DNA from 3 places in the Bradyrhizobium sp. CCBAU 51745 genome. Region 2 is predicted to be linked to each of the others. Evidence: riboswitches for the same ligand, from Rfam matches in the RefSeq annotation. Region 2 holds a riboswitch; each other region holds the start of a gene.
The links. A riboswitch is a leader RNA that binds a small molecule or an ion and turns the genes downstream of it on or off. The one in region 2 is predicted to bind cobalamin.

Region 1 (4,108 bases), on a different contig from region 2:
GAGTGCATGCACCGACGCAACATCGAAGCCGGCCTCGGCGAGATCGGTCACCAGCGCTTGCACCGAAGCGAGTGCATCGAGACCGACCGCATGCGCGATCTGGTGCGGACGGCCGGGATAGTTCGACAGCACGATGGCCAACCGCTTCTCGGCGACCGGCGTCTTGGCAAGCTTCCGCCACGCCGCGACGCGGGCTATCACGGCATCCACACGCTCCTGATCCGGTCTGTGGGCCAGATGAGAGATTTGCAGATCGGGATCGCGCGTTGCGGCTGACTTGAAGCTCACCACGCCGGCGAACAGGCGGCCGTCGACCTCGGGCAACACCACATGCATGGCGAGGTCGCCGGGCGACAGCCCGCGCAGCGATTCCGCCCAGTCCTCGCGCCGCGCCGAGGAGAGCGCGACCTGGAAGACCGGACATTGCGCGGCATCGAACGGCGTGGTGCCGTCGTCGCCCATCGCCGAGAACGCGGTCGCATTGACGATGGCCGCCGGCGGATTTTGCGCGAGATGCGCGCGCAGCCAATCCGCGACGCCCGCCGCCTTCAGCGACGTGACGAAAGCCCCATAGGCATGAAAACCCTTCTCGCGCAGTGCTGCGATCAGCGCATCGACAGGCCCGGTGTCCGCAGCGGTGAGATAGGAGCGATAGAATGTCACGAGCGCGAAGGGCTTCCCCTCGCCCGGCGGCGGCGCAATGACGCCGCGCACGGGATCGTAAAAGCCCATCTCGGGCACGTTCATCTCGCCGGTAACAGGCCCGGCATAGAGACCCGAGGCCAGCGCGAGTTGCGCGATCGCGGCTTGCGCCGCGACGGGACCGCCGGTGTCGCAGAGCACCTTCAGCCGCCGCAGCGTCGAGACCGGCAAGGTCGAATACGCATCCAGCCTGGTGTCATCACGGCCATCGGCCGGCAGCACCGCGAGCACGATGCCCCGATCCTTTGCCAGTTGCTGGAGCGCCGCAAGCCCGTACGACCAATAGGACTCACCACCGATCAGCCGCACCAGAATGCCGCGCGCCTGCGACAGCGTGCGCTCGATATAGGTGTCGACCGAGAGCGGATGACGGAGCTCCGCAAGGTTCGCCAGCCGCAGCGACGGCAGGCCGTCGCGGCCACGCCGCCAGCCCGCCGCAAACGCTGCCAGGTCCGAATCCGAGAACGAGAGCACCACGAGATCGGCCGGGTCCTGGCCGATGTCCCTTGGCGTCGCGGTCTCCTCGAGACCACGGCTCTCGCGGAAGACGACGTGCATCAGACTCCCAATCCCGCCCTGATCGCGGCTTCGTCAATATCGCCGTGCTCGCCGATCACGACGAGCTTTGACTGCCTGTGGCCCGCGCCCCAGGGCTTGTCGAACTGGTGGCGCACGCGTTCGCCGACCGCCTGCAGCAGCAGCCGCATCGGCTTGCCCGCAACCGCGATGTAACCCTTGGCCCGCAGCACGTTCTGCTCGCGCGCCAGCCTCTGCACGGAGGCGACCAGCGCATCGACGTCGGCGACCTCAGGAAGATCGATCACGACGGAGGCGAAATCATCGTGCTCGTGCTCCTCCTCGCCATCATGATGCGAGGGGCGCGCGGCAAGATCGTTCTCGGCGGCAGCGCCGAGGCCGAGGATGACGCGCGCATCGATGGCGCCGTCGGTGATCGGCAGCATCGGCACGCGACGCGACATCTCCGCGGCGATCGCGGCCTTTGCGGCTTCGATGCCGGCAGCGCCCGCAAGATCGGCCTTGGTCAGCAGCACGATATCGGCGCAGGCGATCTGGTCCTCGAACACTTCGGACAGCGGCGTCTCGTGATCGAGATTTTCGTCCGCAGCGCGCTGCGCCTCGACCGCATCCGGATCCGGCGCGAAGCGGCCGGCCGCGACGGCCTCGGCATCGGCGAGCGCAATCACGCCGTCAACCGTGATGCGCGAGCGGATCTCCGGCCAATCGAATGCCTTGAGCAGCGGTTTTGGCAGCGCCAGCCCCGAGGTCTCGATCAGGATGTGATCGGGCCGCACGGGGCGCGCCAGCAGCTGCTCCATGGTCGGAATGAAATCGTCGGCGACGGTGCAGCAGATGCAGCCATTGGCGAGCTCGACGATGTTCTCTTCCGGGCAGTTCGCGTCGGCACAGGATTTCAGGATCTCGCCATCCACGCCCTCGCTGCCGAACTCGTTGACGAGCACGGCGAGCTTCTTGCCGCCCGCATTGCTGAGCAAATGCTGGATCAGCGTGGTCTTGCCGGAGCCGAGAAAACCCGTGACCACGGTCACGGGGACTTTTGCAAGCGAGTTCATTCGGCGGCCTCCGGCAACACGGCGATAGGGGGAATGCGGGCAAGCGACTGCTTGCGGAAGATTTCGGGCCGGCTGCGCCAGGGCACGAGACCATCGGGCGCGGCGGCATAGGCGGCGGCGCCGGCGACGACGTCCTGCGCGTTGGCATCCGTCAGGCGGCCATAGACATAGGACCAGCGGCCGGGCGCGCTGAGTGCGACCGAGCAGCCCTGGCTGCATGCCGACAGGCATTCGACGGGAACCACGGTCACACCCTCGGGCACGCCGGCCTCGAGGATCGCACCATGCAGGCGCTTGCCGGGCGTGACCTCGCCCTCGCCCAGCGTCTGGCCGGCGCGGCAGGTGATGCAGACATGCAGTGTGACAGTCATCGCCTCTTCCAGAAGTATCAGCGGGAGGCGAAGAGGCCCACGGACCATCCTTGCGAAGGCCCGCTTCCCCGTCGCGGAACACCCCGTCCGCCGGTCCACAAATCGTCCGCGCTGGCAGGTCTCCCGGCTTGCGGAGCAGGGTTTCCCCTTCGATCCCCGCCTTCCCGATCCCTTCAGGGGATCAGTGGCTTTGGGCATCTCTCCGGTCACGGTCGCGGGGGCGGCTGCATTTTGGACCCAAATCTTGCCGATTCGGACCCTATCGCATTCCCTCTTCGCCTGTCATAGGACAGGAACCAACGCCGGAGCACCATTTGCCCCCGGCCGCCTCTTGTCAAGCCGAAGGACCGATCCGATGACGAGCGAGCCGGAGACCGAAACGGCAGATGAAACCGACGCCAAGCACGCCGCCAAGATGGCGAAGATCAAGGTCGCCCGCGACAAGATCATGGCGACCAAGAGCGGCGAAAAGGGCCTCATCATCGTCCACACCGGCGCCGGCAAGGGCAAGTCGTCCTCCGCCTTCGGCATGATCGTGCGCTGTGTCGCCCATGGCCTGCCCTGCGCGGTGGTGCAGTTCATCAAGGGCGCCTGGGATACCGGCGAGCGGCGCCTGCTCACCGGCCATTTCGGCGAGCTCTGCCAGTTCCACGCCATGGGCGAAGGCTTCACCTGGGAGACGCAGGACCGCGCCCGCGACATCGCGGCGGCGCGCGCCGGCTGGGAGAAGGCGAAGGAGCTGATCCTCAATGAGAGCCTGCGCATGGTCGTGCTCGACGAGATCAACATCGCGCTGCGCTACGACTATCTCGACATCGCAGAGGTCGTCGATTTCCTCAAGACGTCGAAGCCGCCGATGACGCATGTCGTGCTCACGGGACGCAATGCCAAGGACGAGCTGATCGAGATCGCCGATCTCGTCACCGAGATGACGCTGGTGAAGCATCCGTTCCGCTCCGGCATCAAGGCGCAGCCCGGCGTCGAGTTCTGAAGTCGATGGCACGCGCGCTGATGATCCAGGGGGCGGGCTCGGACGTGGGCAAATCGCTCATCGTCGCCGGCCTCGCACGCGCCTTCACGCGCCGGGGATTGCGCGTGCTCCCCTTCAAGCCGCAGAACATGTCGAACAATGCCGCCGTCACCGTCGACGGCGGCGAGATCGGCCGCGCCCAGGCGCTGCAGGCGCTCGCAGCGGGCGTCGAGCCGCATACCGACATGAACCCGGTGCTGCTCAAGCCCGAGACCGATGTCGGTTCGCAGGTGATCGTGCAAGGAAAGCGCATCGCCACCGCACGCGCGCGCGAATATGCGGCGATGAAGCCCGCGCTGATGGGCGCCGTGCTGGAAAGCTTTGAGCGGCTGAAGGCGCGTTCCGATCTGGTGCTGGTTGAAGGTGCCGGCAGCCCGGCCGAAGTGAATTTGCGCAAGGCCGACATTGCCAAT
Region 2 (4,108 bases):
TCCTGCTCTGCGCACTCGGAAACGTGCAGGCGCTCAGCGGGTATGCCGGGGTCGCTACCGCTGCCCCGTTCGCGGTAACTTCCTCGTCGCTTTCGTCGCAGAACTGCGACCTTGGTGCAGCCTCGAGCCGATATGCTCACGCTGTTACGTATGCTACTCAGTCACGCGATGCGCGGCGCACGCGCCGAATCGGCCTCGTGCTGGAGGCATCTCGACGGGTCCAGCGAATAATGCGTGATAGCTGGTTCCCTCGCAAATCGGTCGCGAGCCAGTATGCGCCGCTGAGCTCGACAACCGGCGGTAAAAACCAAACGTGCTGCCGACCCTTGCGCACGACGGGTCGATCCGCTGCAGCCGGACAGTTGTGGAGCCGTAAACAACGGAGCGGGTCTGTCTTGTAGCAGGGCCCGACGCGCCCAGCCATGGACGGGCTGCGCCGCTATGTTGCGCTGCTTGACAATTTGCTAAGGCCTTCGCTCTCCTAAGTCTTCCTCTTCGTTTGGCTCGGTGCGTTGGAACCAGGAGCCAGGAGGAAATTTGGCGATGCGCTTGGCAAAGGAGGATTGTGGCTCCCAATCATGTCCTTCAGTCTTCTCGAAAGAGATGACCCCATTGTATGTAAAATAACGTGGTCCTTGGATACTACAGTTCACCACGAGCAGAACGCGCCACATATCGCCTTTCTCGGTCGGCTTGTCATTCCGCTTCGGTAGGTAGTCCACTCCGACAGGATCGATGATAGTGCAGCGGCCGTGCCGCAGAAGATCGCCGAGCCGGCCTTGCGGCGTAGTCACAAAGTTGAAGTTGGTCGGATCATGCAGAAAGCTAAGATTTGCGCCCCGTTCGCCATCTGCGACTTCAGTGGCGATTAGCGAGAGCGCCAGGGCGCGCCAGCCTAACTCCATCGGCTTCGCATACGTTGAGGCGAGTTGAATCGTACCGTCGAGCGCGACTTTCCAAGCGATAACGTACTGTTCGTCTGATTTGTTGTCCCGGTGCCTGGTCCACGGAACGAAAACAAAGTCGTTTTGGCCAAGTTCAACAACGCCCCACATTTGCGGGACGAACTGGGCCACCATCGAAACATTGGAGATGATTTGTTCTATCGTCTCGCCATCTTGCGCTCGCCAAGTTGACTTGAGTCGTTCGACTAGGGGGCTGTCGTTGGCGCGAATATTGTTGCTCTTGGCAGCCGGCCAGGCGAGGCAGATTAGAAATCCGCCCAGGCAAAGCCATGGCACTGGTCTTCCAGACATTCTCTTCATAAGCCTCAGCCTATCGCGTTTCATCGAGACATCTTTCAAAGTGGGCGACCTTGAATTGCTATGAGCGAGCGCAAGAAAAGTCCCGAGATGCGGCGGGCACCCCTCGTTAGCTCTCCCGCGCCAGCAGGCGCTCCCCTCTATGTCACGTGCCGCTGACTTCCCTCGCCAGCGACAGCGTCAATCGGCTGAGCTGGACATGCCCAGCGGGAGGAGACTGGACATGCCGACGGCTTGCATTCTTCGTGCCAGGCAATAGGCGGAAATTTGCACGGATTTTGTGTCCCTCCTTGTCGACTTTCCGACCTGCGCCCGTTTCGATGTTTCCATTCAGTGTATCCGTCGCAGCTGTTGTATCCTTGTGCCGTACCCGATAGTCAGCGCGAGAGGTGAACGCCTCGATGCCAAGTGCCTGATGACAATCGGCAGTGCGTTTGCCGCCATTTAAAACCGTTCGGTTCGCTATCGTTGTCGTCGACGTTCGAGCTACAGGATTGCTAGCGACACAAAGCCGAGTTAACCCCGACTTTGAAGTCTGGCTGGCACGCCAAATCTACCTCTCGCCGCGCATGTTGCTAGATTGCGCCGCGTGCCGTGGCCTATTCGATGTCGACCCCTCAGTCCGAGAAAACAGCTGGCCAACGGAGGTGCGGGGCGAGCCTCTCAAAATCGGAAGCCGCATGCATGCTCATTCGCCTAACAGATGTCGCAGATTCGCTTGGCACACAATCTGAGAGGTTGACGGAAGAGTTCTCCTGCCGATAATCCAAGCCGTCGAGGTTCTCCGGTGCCCATTTGATCCGGAGCTAAGAGGGAAGCCGGTGCGAATGCCGGCGCTGCCCCCGCAACTGTGAGCGGCGAGCCGCTGTCCAACGATGTCACTGAAGCCTCCAAGGCTTCGGGAAGGCCGGACAGCAGCGATGACCAGCAAGCCAGGAGACCTGCCCCGATAAAATATTGGTCCACGGGCGGGGTGTCTCGGTGGTGCGCCAAGCAGTCGTCGCACGCGCGACTCCCCTGCCTGCGTCCGCCATGGCCTTTGTCCCGAACAGAGGTTAAAGCTATGTCTCTTCCCTCTCTTCCAATCGCTACGCTCGGGACGCCGCGCATCGGTCCAAGGCGTGAGCTCAAACTCGCTCTTGAAAGCTACTGGGCCGGAAAGATCAGCGAACAGCAGTTGCACGAGGACGCATCCGGCCTGCGCGCAGCGAACTGGGCTCGTCAGAAATCTCTCGGCGTCACGATCATTCCGTCGAACGACTTCTCGCTATACGATCAGGTGCTCGATACAAGTGTCATGGTCGGCGCCATCCCGGAGATCTACGCCTCGAAAGGAGAATCCGTTTCGCTCAGGACGTACTTCGCCATGGCCCGCGGATCACAATGCGACGATCAGGATGCGAGTTGCGGCCAGAGCCCGCGGGGATCTGGCGCACCCGCGCAGGGAATGACCAAGTGGTTCGACACTAACTACCACTATATGATCCCAGAGTTTTACAGGGAACAAGCGTTCAGATTGTGCAGTCGCAAACCCGTTGAAGAGTACGAGGAAGCAAAGGCTCTAGGCTTTCAGACCCGCCCGGTCCTGATCGGGCCGGTCACATTCCTAAAACTCGGCAGGAGTACCGATAGCGCGTTCCAGACCCTCTCCCTACTGGATGATCTGATACCGGTCTATATCGACGTTCTGCATGAATTGGCCGAACGAGGGGCTGGTTGGGTTCAGCTTGACGAGCCCTGCCTGGCCCTTGATCTGGATGAGGCGGCACGAAAATCGTTGCTACATGCCTATAACCGGTTCGCAAAGGAGGGACCGGACATCAAGATCATGGTTGCCAGTTATTTCGGCCCGCTAGGCGACAATCTGAATACTGCCTTGAGCCTGCCAGTTTCCGGTCTGCACCTTGATCTTGTTCGAGCGCCTGAGCTATTGGATCAAATCATTGCTGACGGCCGAAGAGATCTCGTCATGTCGCTCGGTGTCATCGACGGCCGGAATATATGGCGCTCGAACTTGTCGTCGCTCCGGAAGCGGCTCGATCCAGCGATTGCGAAGCTCGGCAGGCACCGTGTACAGCTCGCTCCATCCTGCTCGCTGCTTCACGTGCCGGTCGATGTTGAACTCGAGACCGGGCTTGCGTCCGACGTCAAGAGCTGGCTCGCTTTCTCGGTTCAGAAGATGCGTGAGCTTGCGATCCTAGGGCGGGCACTCGCAGGCGACGAGAATGTTGGGCTAGCTCTTGCCGATTCGGAACGCGCTGTGACTGCCCGCCGGACTTCGCCGAAGATCCATGATACCAAAGTCGCTGTCCGGATGAGGAGGATCGGCCAGACGATGCGCCGGCGCGCCAGCCCATTTGCCCGTCGTTCCGAAATCCAAAGGAAACGCTTTGGACTTCCAGCTTTTCCTACCACGACGATCGGATCGTTTCCACAGACCACAGAGGTCCGAAATGCTCGTGCAGCGCATGCGCGAGGTGCGATGAGCGACGAACAATACGACAGGTTCCTCAAGGAGGAGATAGCCCGCGCCGTACGCTGGCAGGAGGACATCGGTATTGACGTCCTCGTGCATGGCGAATTCGAGCGTAATGACATGGTGCAGTACTTTAGCGAGCAACTCGCCGGGTTCGCATTTACCAGGAATGGATGGGTACAGTCCTATGGTTCGCGCTGCGTCAGGCCCCCGATCCTGTTTGGGGACGTAGTACGGTCGACGCCGATCACCTTGGAATGGTGGCGCTACGCGCAATCACTAACCAGTAAGCCGATGAAGGCGATGTTGACCGGACCGGTGACGATCCTGAACTGGTCGTTTGTTCGCGATGATATTCCTAGAAGCGAGG
Region 3 (4,108 bases), on a different contig from region 2:
ATGACCCTCTCCCTGATCGGCATCGGCTGCGGCGATCCCGGGCAGCTTACGCGCGCGGCAATTGGCGCGATCAACACCGCAGACCTGATCCTGGTCCCGCGCAAGGGCGCCGCAAAATCCGACCTCGCCGAACTCAGGCGGACGATTTGCGCCGAAGTTCTCACCAACGACACCACGCGCATCGCCGAATTCGATCTTCCCGTGCGCGACGCCCGCGAAGCCGATTACCGCAAGGGCGTCGACGATTGGCACGACGCGGTCGCGGCGACCTGGTCGCAGACGATCGCCGATCATCTGGGCGCAGACGGCAAGGTCGCGCTGCTGATCTGGGGCGATCCCTCGCTCTACGATTCCTCGCTCCGCATCGCGCGCCGGCTCGATCCCTTGCCTGAGATCGAAGTGGTGCCGGGCATCACCTCGATCCAGGCGCTGTGCGCGGCGCATGCGCTGCCGCTCAACGATATCGGCGAGCCGTTCCTGGTGACGACCGGGCGCCGCTTGCGCGAAGGCGGCTGGCCTGAAGGCGTCGACACGGTCGTCGTGATGCTCGACGGCGGCACGGCGTTCCAGTCGCTGGATCCTGAAGGCCTTCAGATCTGGTGGGGCGCCTATCTCGGCATGGCCGACCAGATCATCCTGTCCGGCGCCCTGACTGAGGTCGGCCCGCGTATCGTCGCCGCGCGGCAGGACGCGCGCGAGCGGCACGGCTGGATCATGGACAGCTACATTCTCAAGCGCAGGCCATAAGCGAGGCAGCATGCTCCCTGAATGGGTTACCCAGAAATGCCCCGAAATCTCCGCCGACCACCGCGAAGCGGCGATCGCGCGGCAGGCACAACTGACAAAGCCGACCGGTGCGCTCGGCCGGCTGGAGCAGCTCGCGATCGAGCTTGCCGGCCTGCAGGCGACCGAACGCCCGCGCGCCGCGCGCGTGCCGATCATCATCTTCGCCGGCGATCACGGCGTCGTCGCGCAGGGCGTGTCGGCCTATCCGCAGGCTGTGACGATCGCGATGATGGCGAATTTTGCGTCCGGAGGTGCCGCGATCTCGGTGCTGGCGCGCGAGCTCGGTTCGACGCTCGAAGTTGTCGATGCCGGCACGCTGGCCGAGGAGGCGATGCCTGATATCATCACGGACAAGCCGCGCCACGGCACGCGCGATTTCAGCGTTGAGCCTGCGCTCACGCCGGCTGAGCTGGCCTTTGCGTTCGAGGCCGGCGAGCGCGCGGTAGCGCGGGCGAAGGCCCATCAGCCTGACCTGCTGATCTTCGGCGAAATGGGCATCGGTAACACCACGGCTTCTGCGGCGATTGCTGCGAGCCTGCTCGGCATCAGCGCCGAGGAGATCGCGGGCAGTGGTACCGGCGTCGATGCGGCCGGCCGTGCGCACAAGGTGGGCGTGATCGAGGCGGCAATCGCGCGCCACGGTGTGGCGAGCGCTTCGCCCGAAAACATCCTGTGCGCCGTCGGCGGCCTCGAGATCGCGGCGATATCAGGCGCGATCATCGCGGCCGCGCAGGCGCGCATTCCCGTGCTGATCGACGGTTTCATCGTTTCGGTCGCGGCACTGGCGGCGGTGCGGCTCAATCCGTCGTGCCAGCCATTCCTGCTGCCGTCGCATCAATCGGCGGAGCAGGGGCATCGGCTGGTGTTGCGTGCGCTGAACGTGCAGCCCTTGATCAGCCTCGATCTCAGGCTCGGCGAAGGTTCTGGCGCCGCGATCGCGCTGCCGCTGGTGCGATCGGCCTGCGCGCTCCACAATGACATGGCGACCTTCGCGCAGGCCAACGTGCCTGACAGGCCTAGCTGACCCGCTGGTTGACCGACCAGACCCGCCAGCCGGTCGCGAGCCGGTCGATCCGGGTCAGCGACAGCGGATCGATCACGAAGCGCAAGGCGGCATCCGGCGTCAGGTCGAGCGCGATGCACAGCGCGGCGCGGATCGTGCCGGAATGCACAATCAGCGCCGCCGGACCCGCGCCGACCCGCGCGAGACCCAGACGGACGCGGGCGACCTGATCTTCAAAGCTTTCACCGCCCGGTGGTCTCTGGTGTGCAGGGGCGTTCCAGAACTGCGCATAGGCCTCGCCACCGCTGCTGGCGAGCTCGTCATGCCGCCGGCCGGTCCAGTCGCCGAAATCCTGCTCGCCAAACTCGCGCACCAGTTCTGGTTCGAGCCCCAGGGCGCGCGCCGTCTCGATCGTGCGCCGCGCAGGGCTCGCATAGCTCGCAGCGTCGCGCGGCAAGCGCGACCGCAGCACCTCCAGTTGCGCGCGATCGGTCAGGTCCGCCGCCGCATCGGCCGCGTGGATCGTCCCTTTGACGCCGTCGACGGGCGCATGTCGGATCAGCCAGAGGAAGGTCGCGCCTTCCATGTCAATCTCCGGGGGAAGTTGGTGGCTGTGGCAATATCGCCGCGTCTTGCACATTGACTCCGTCTTGGTCGTAATCCTAGATGCTGGCGACGGTTTCCCCGAGAGGGGATGAAAAGGGAATGCGGTGCGGGGACGTTGTCCCCAATGCCGTAGCTGCCCCCGCAACTGTAAGCGGTGAATCCTTCGTCTTTAAAGCCACTGGGTCCTCGGTCCCGGGAAGGCGACGAAGCGGTCACGACCCGCGAGCCAGGAGACCTGCCGTCAGCCGTGGTCACACGCGAAGATGTCGGTCGGGGAGTACAGACATCAGGCTTCATCGGAAGGCTTAGTGCCTGATGATGGACCTTGGTTTGCGGTGACGTGCCACTGACGTCACTCCGAGGTCCAGGACCGTGTTTGCCAGCCGTATTGTACGACCACGCCGCATTTTGCTGGCGTCCGCCGCTCTGACATCTTTTGCGTTTGTCGATATGCCCGCCGCTTTGGCGCAGCAGGCCCGCGAGACGCTGCCGGCTGTGGAGGTGTCGCCCCCGCAATCCCGCAAGCAGGCCAAGCCGGCCGCCCGGGACGCGGCAGGCACCCGCCGCGCGACAGCGCGCAAGCCGGCCGCGGCGGAGGTCGCGCCAAGACCGGTCGTGACGAACAATGCGGCGCCGACGCCGCTCAACAGCAATGCGGTTGCCGAAAGCGCCTCGCGCCTCGGCCTGACGGTGCGACAGACACCCGCAACGGTCGAAGTCATCTCCGCCGAGACCATGCGCGAGCAGGGCTACCGCACCGTCTCCGATGTCGCGCAAGGCGCGGTTGGCGTCACCGCCGGCGACAATCCCGCCGAGCCTTCAGCCTTCTCGATGCGCGGCTTCACCAACAGCCAGATCAACACGCTCTACAACGGCATCAAGATCGGCCCGCAGAACATGACCTCGCGGATCATGGACACCGCCAATCTCGAAGCCGTGGAAATCCTCAAAGGCCCGGCCTCGCTGATCTCGGGCGAGGGCGCCGCCGGCGGCGCGATCAATTTCGTTACCAAGCAGCCGCACACTGGGCCGATCCGGAACGAAGCGGACTTCTCCTGGGACTCGTTGAACTCGTTCCGCGCGCATTACGGCTCGGGCGGCAGCACCAATGTGCAGGGGCTGGACTACCGCTTCGATATCAGCCGCTCCACGCTTAACGGCTTTGCCGACGATACCAGCACCAGGACGTTCGATGTGTCTGGCCAGCTCAACTACCGCATCTCGGACAGCCTCAAGGTTTGGGGCGCGATCGAATATCGCGAGGATCGCGGACGGGCCTATTGGGGCACGCCGCTGGTGCCCGTGGCCTTCAGCGGCTCGCACGCGACGGCAGGCATCGTCTCGGGCACTTATATCTCGAACTTCAACGGGACCAATCTCGGCCCTGTTACCATCGACGATCGCACCTTCAACACCAACTACAACGTTCTCGACAACCGCAACGTGGCTCAGGAGGTGTGGCTCCGCGGCGGCTTCGAGCTGGGGCTCGCGCCCGACCTCACCTTGAAGAGTCAGGCCTATGCCTACGGCGCGGAGCGCTCCTGGCTCAACAACGAGGTTGAGGCGTTCAACACAACGACGAATACGGTCGATCGCAGCCGCTTCTATGTCGCGCACAGCCAGCGTCTGGTCGGCAATATCACCGACCTGACGTGGGATGCTGATATCGCGGGCCTCGAAAATCGTCTCGTCACGACCTTTTCGTCGAGCTAT

Region 1: linked by a shared signal. The riboswitch ahead of XH98_RS27730 (DUF1636 family protein) and the one ahead of metE (5-methyltetrahydropteroyltriglutamate--homocysteine S-methyltransferase) in region 2 are both predicted to bind cobalamin.
Region 3: linked by a shared signal. The riboswitch ahead of XH98_RS27650 (TonB-dependent receptor) and the one ahead of metE (5-methyltetrahydropteroyltriglutamate--homocysteine S-methyltransferase) in region 2 are both predicted to bind cobalamin.

The regions. Positions count from the first base shown of each region.
Region 1 covers NZ_LBJP01000086.1:217,990-222,097, forward strand. The annotation lists gene cobN (cobaltochelatase subunit CobN) at 1-1,260, opposite strand, end outside; gene cobW (cobalamin biosynthesis protein CobW) at 1,260-2,294, opposite strand; gene XH98_RS27730 (DUF1636 family protein) at 2,291-2,665, opposite strand; cobalamin riboswitch at 2,762-2,981, opposite strand; gene cobO (cob(I)yrinic acid a,c-diamide adenosyltransferase) at 3,021-3,656, shown strand; gene XH98_RS27740 (cobyric acid synthase) at 3,662-4,108, shown strand, end outside.
Region 2 covers NZ_LBJP01000093.1:66,026-70,133, forward strand. The annotation lists gene XH98_RS36685 (nodulate formation efficiency C protein) at 465-1,289, opposite strand; cobalamin riboswitch at 2,023-2,225, shown strand; gene metE (5-methyltetrahydropteroyltriglutamate--homocysteine S-methyltransferase) at 2,326-4,108, shown strand, end outside.
Region 3 covers NZ_LBJP01000086.1:203,550-207,657, reverse strand. The annotation lists gene cobF (precorrin-6A synthase (deacetylating)) at 1-747, shown strand, start outside; gene cobT (nicotinate-nucleotide--dimethylbenzimidazole phosphoribosyltransferase) at 758-1,810, shown strand; gene XH98_RS27655 (histidine phosphatase family protein) at 1,803-2,375, opposite strand; cobalamin riboswitch at 2,449-2,652, shown strand; gene XH98_RS27650 (TonB-dependent receptor) at 2,768-4,108, shown strand, end outside.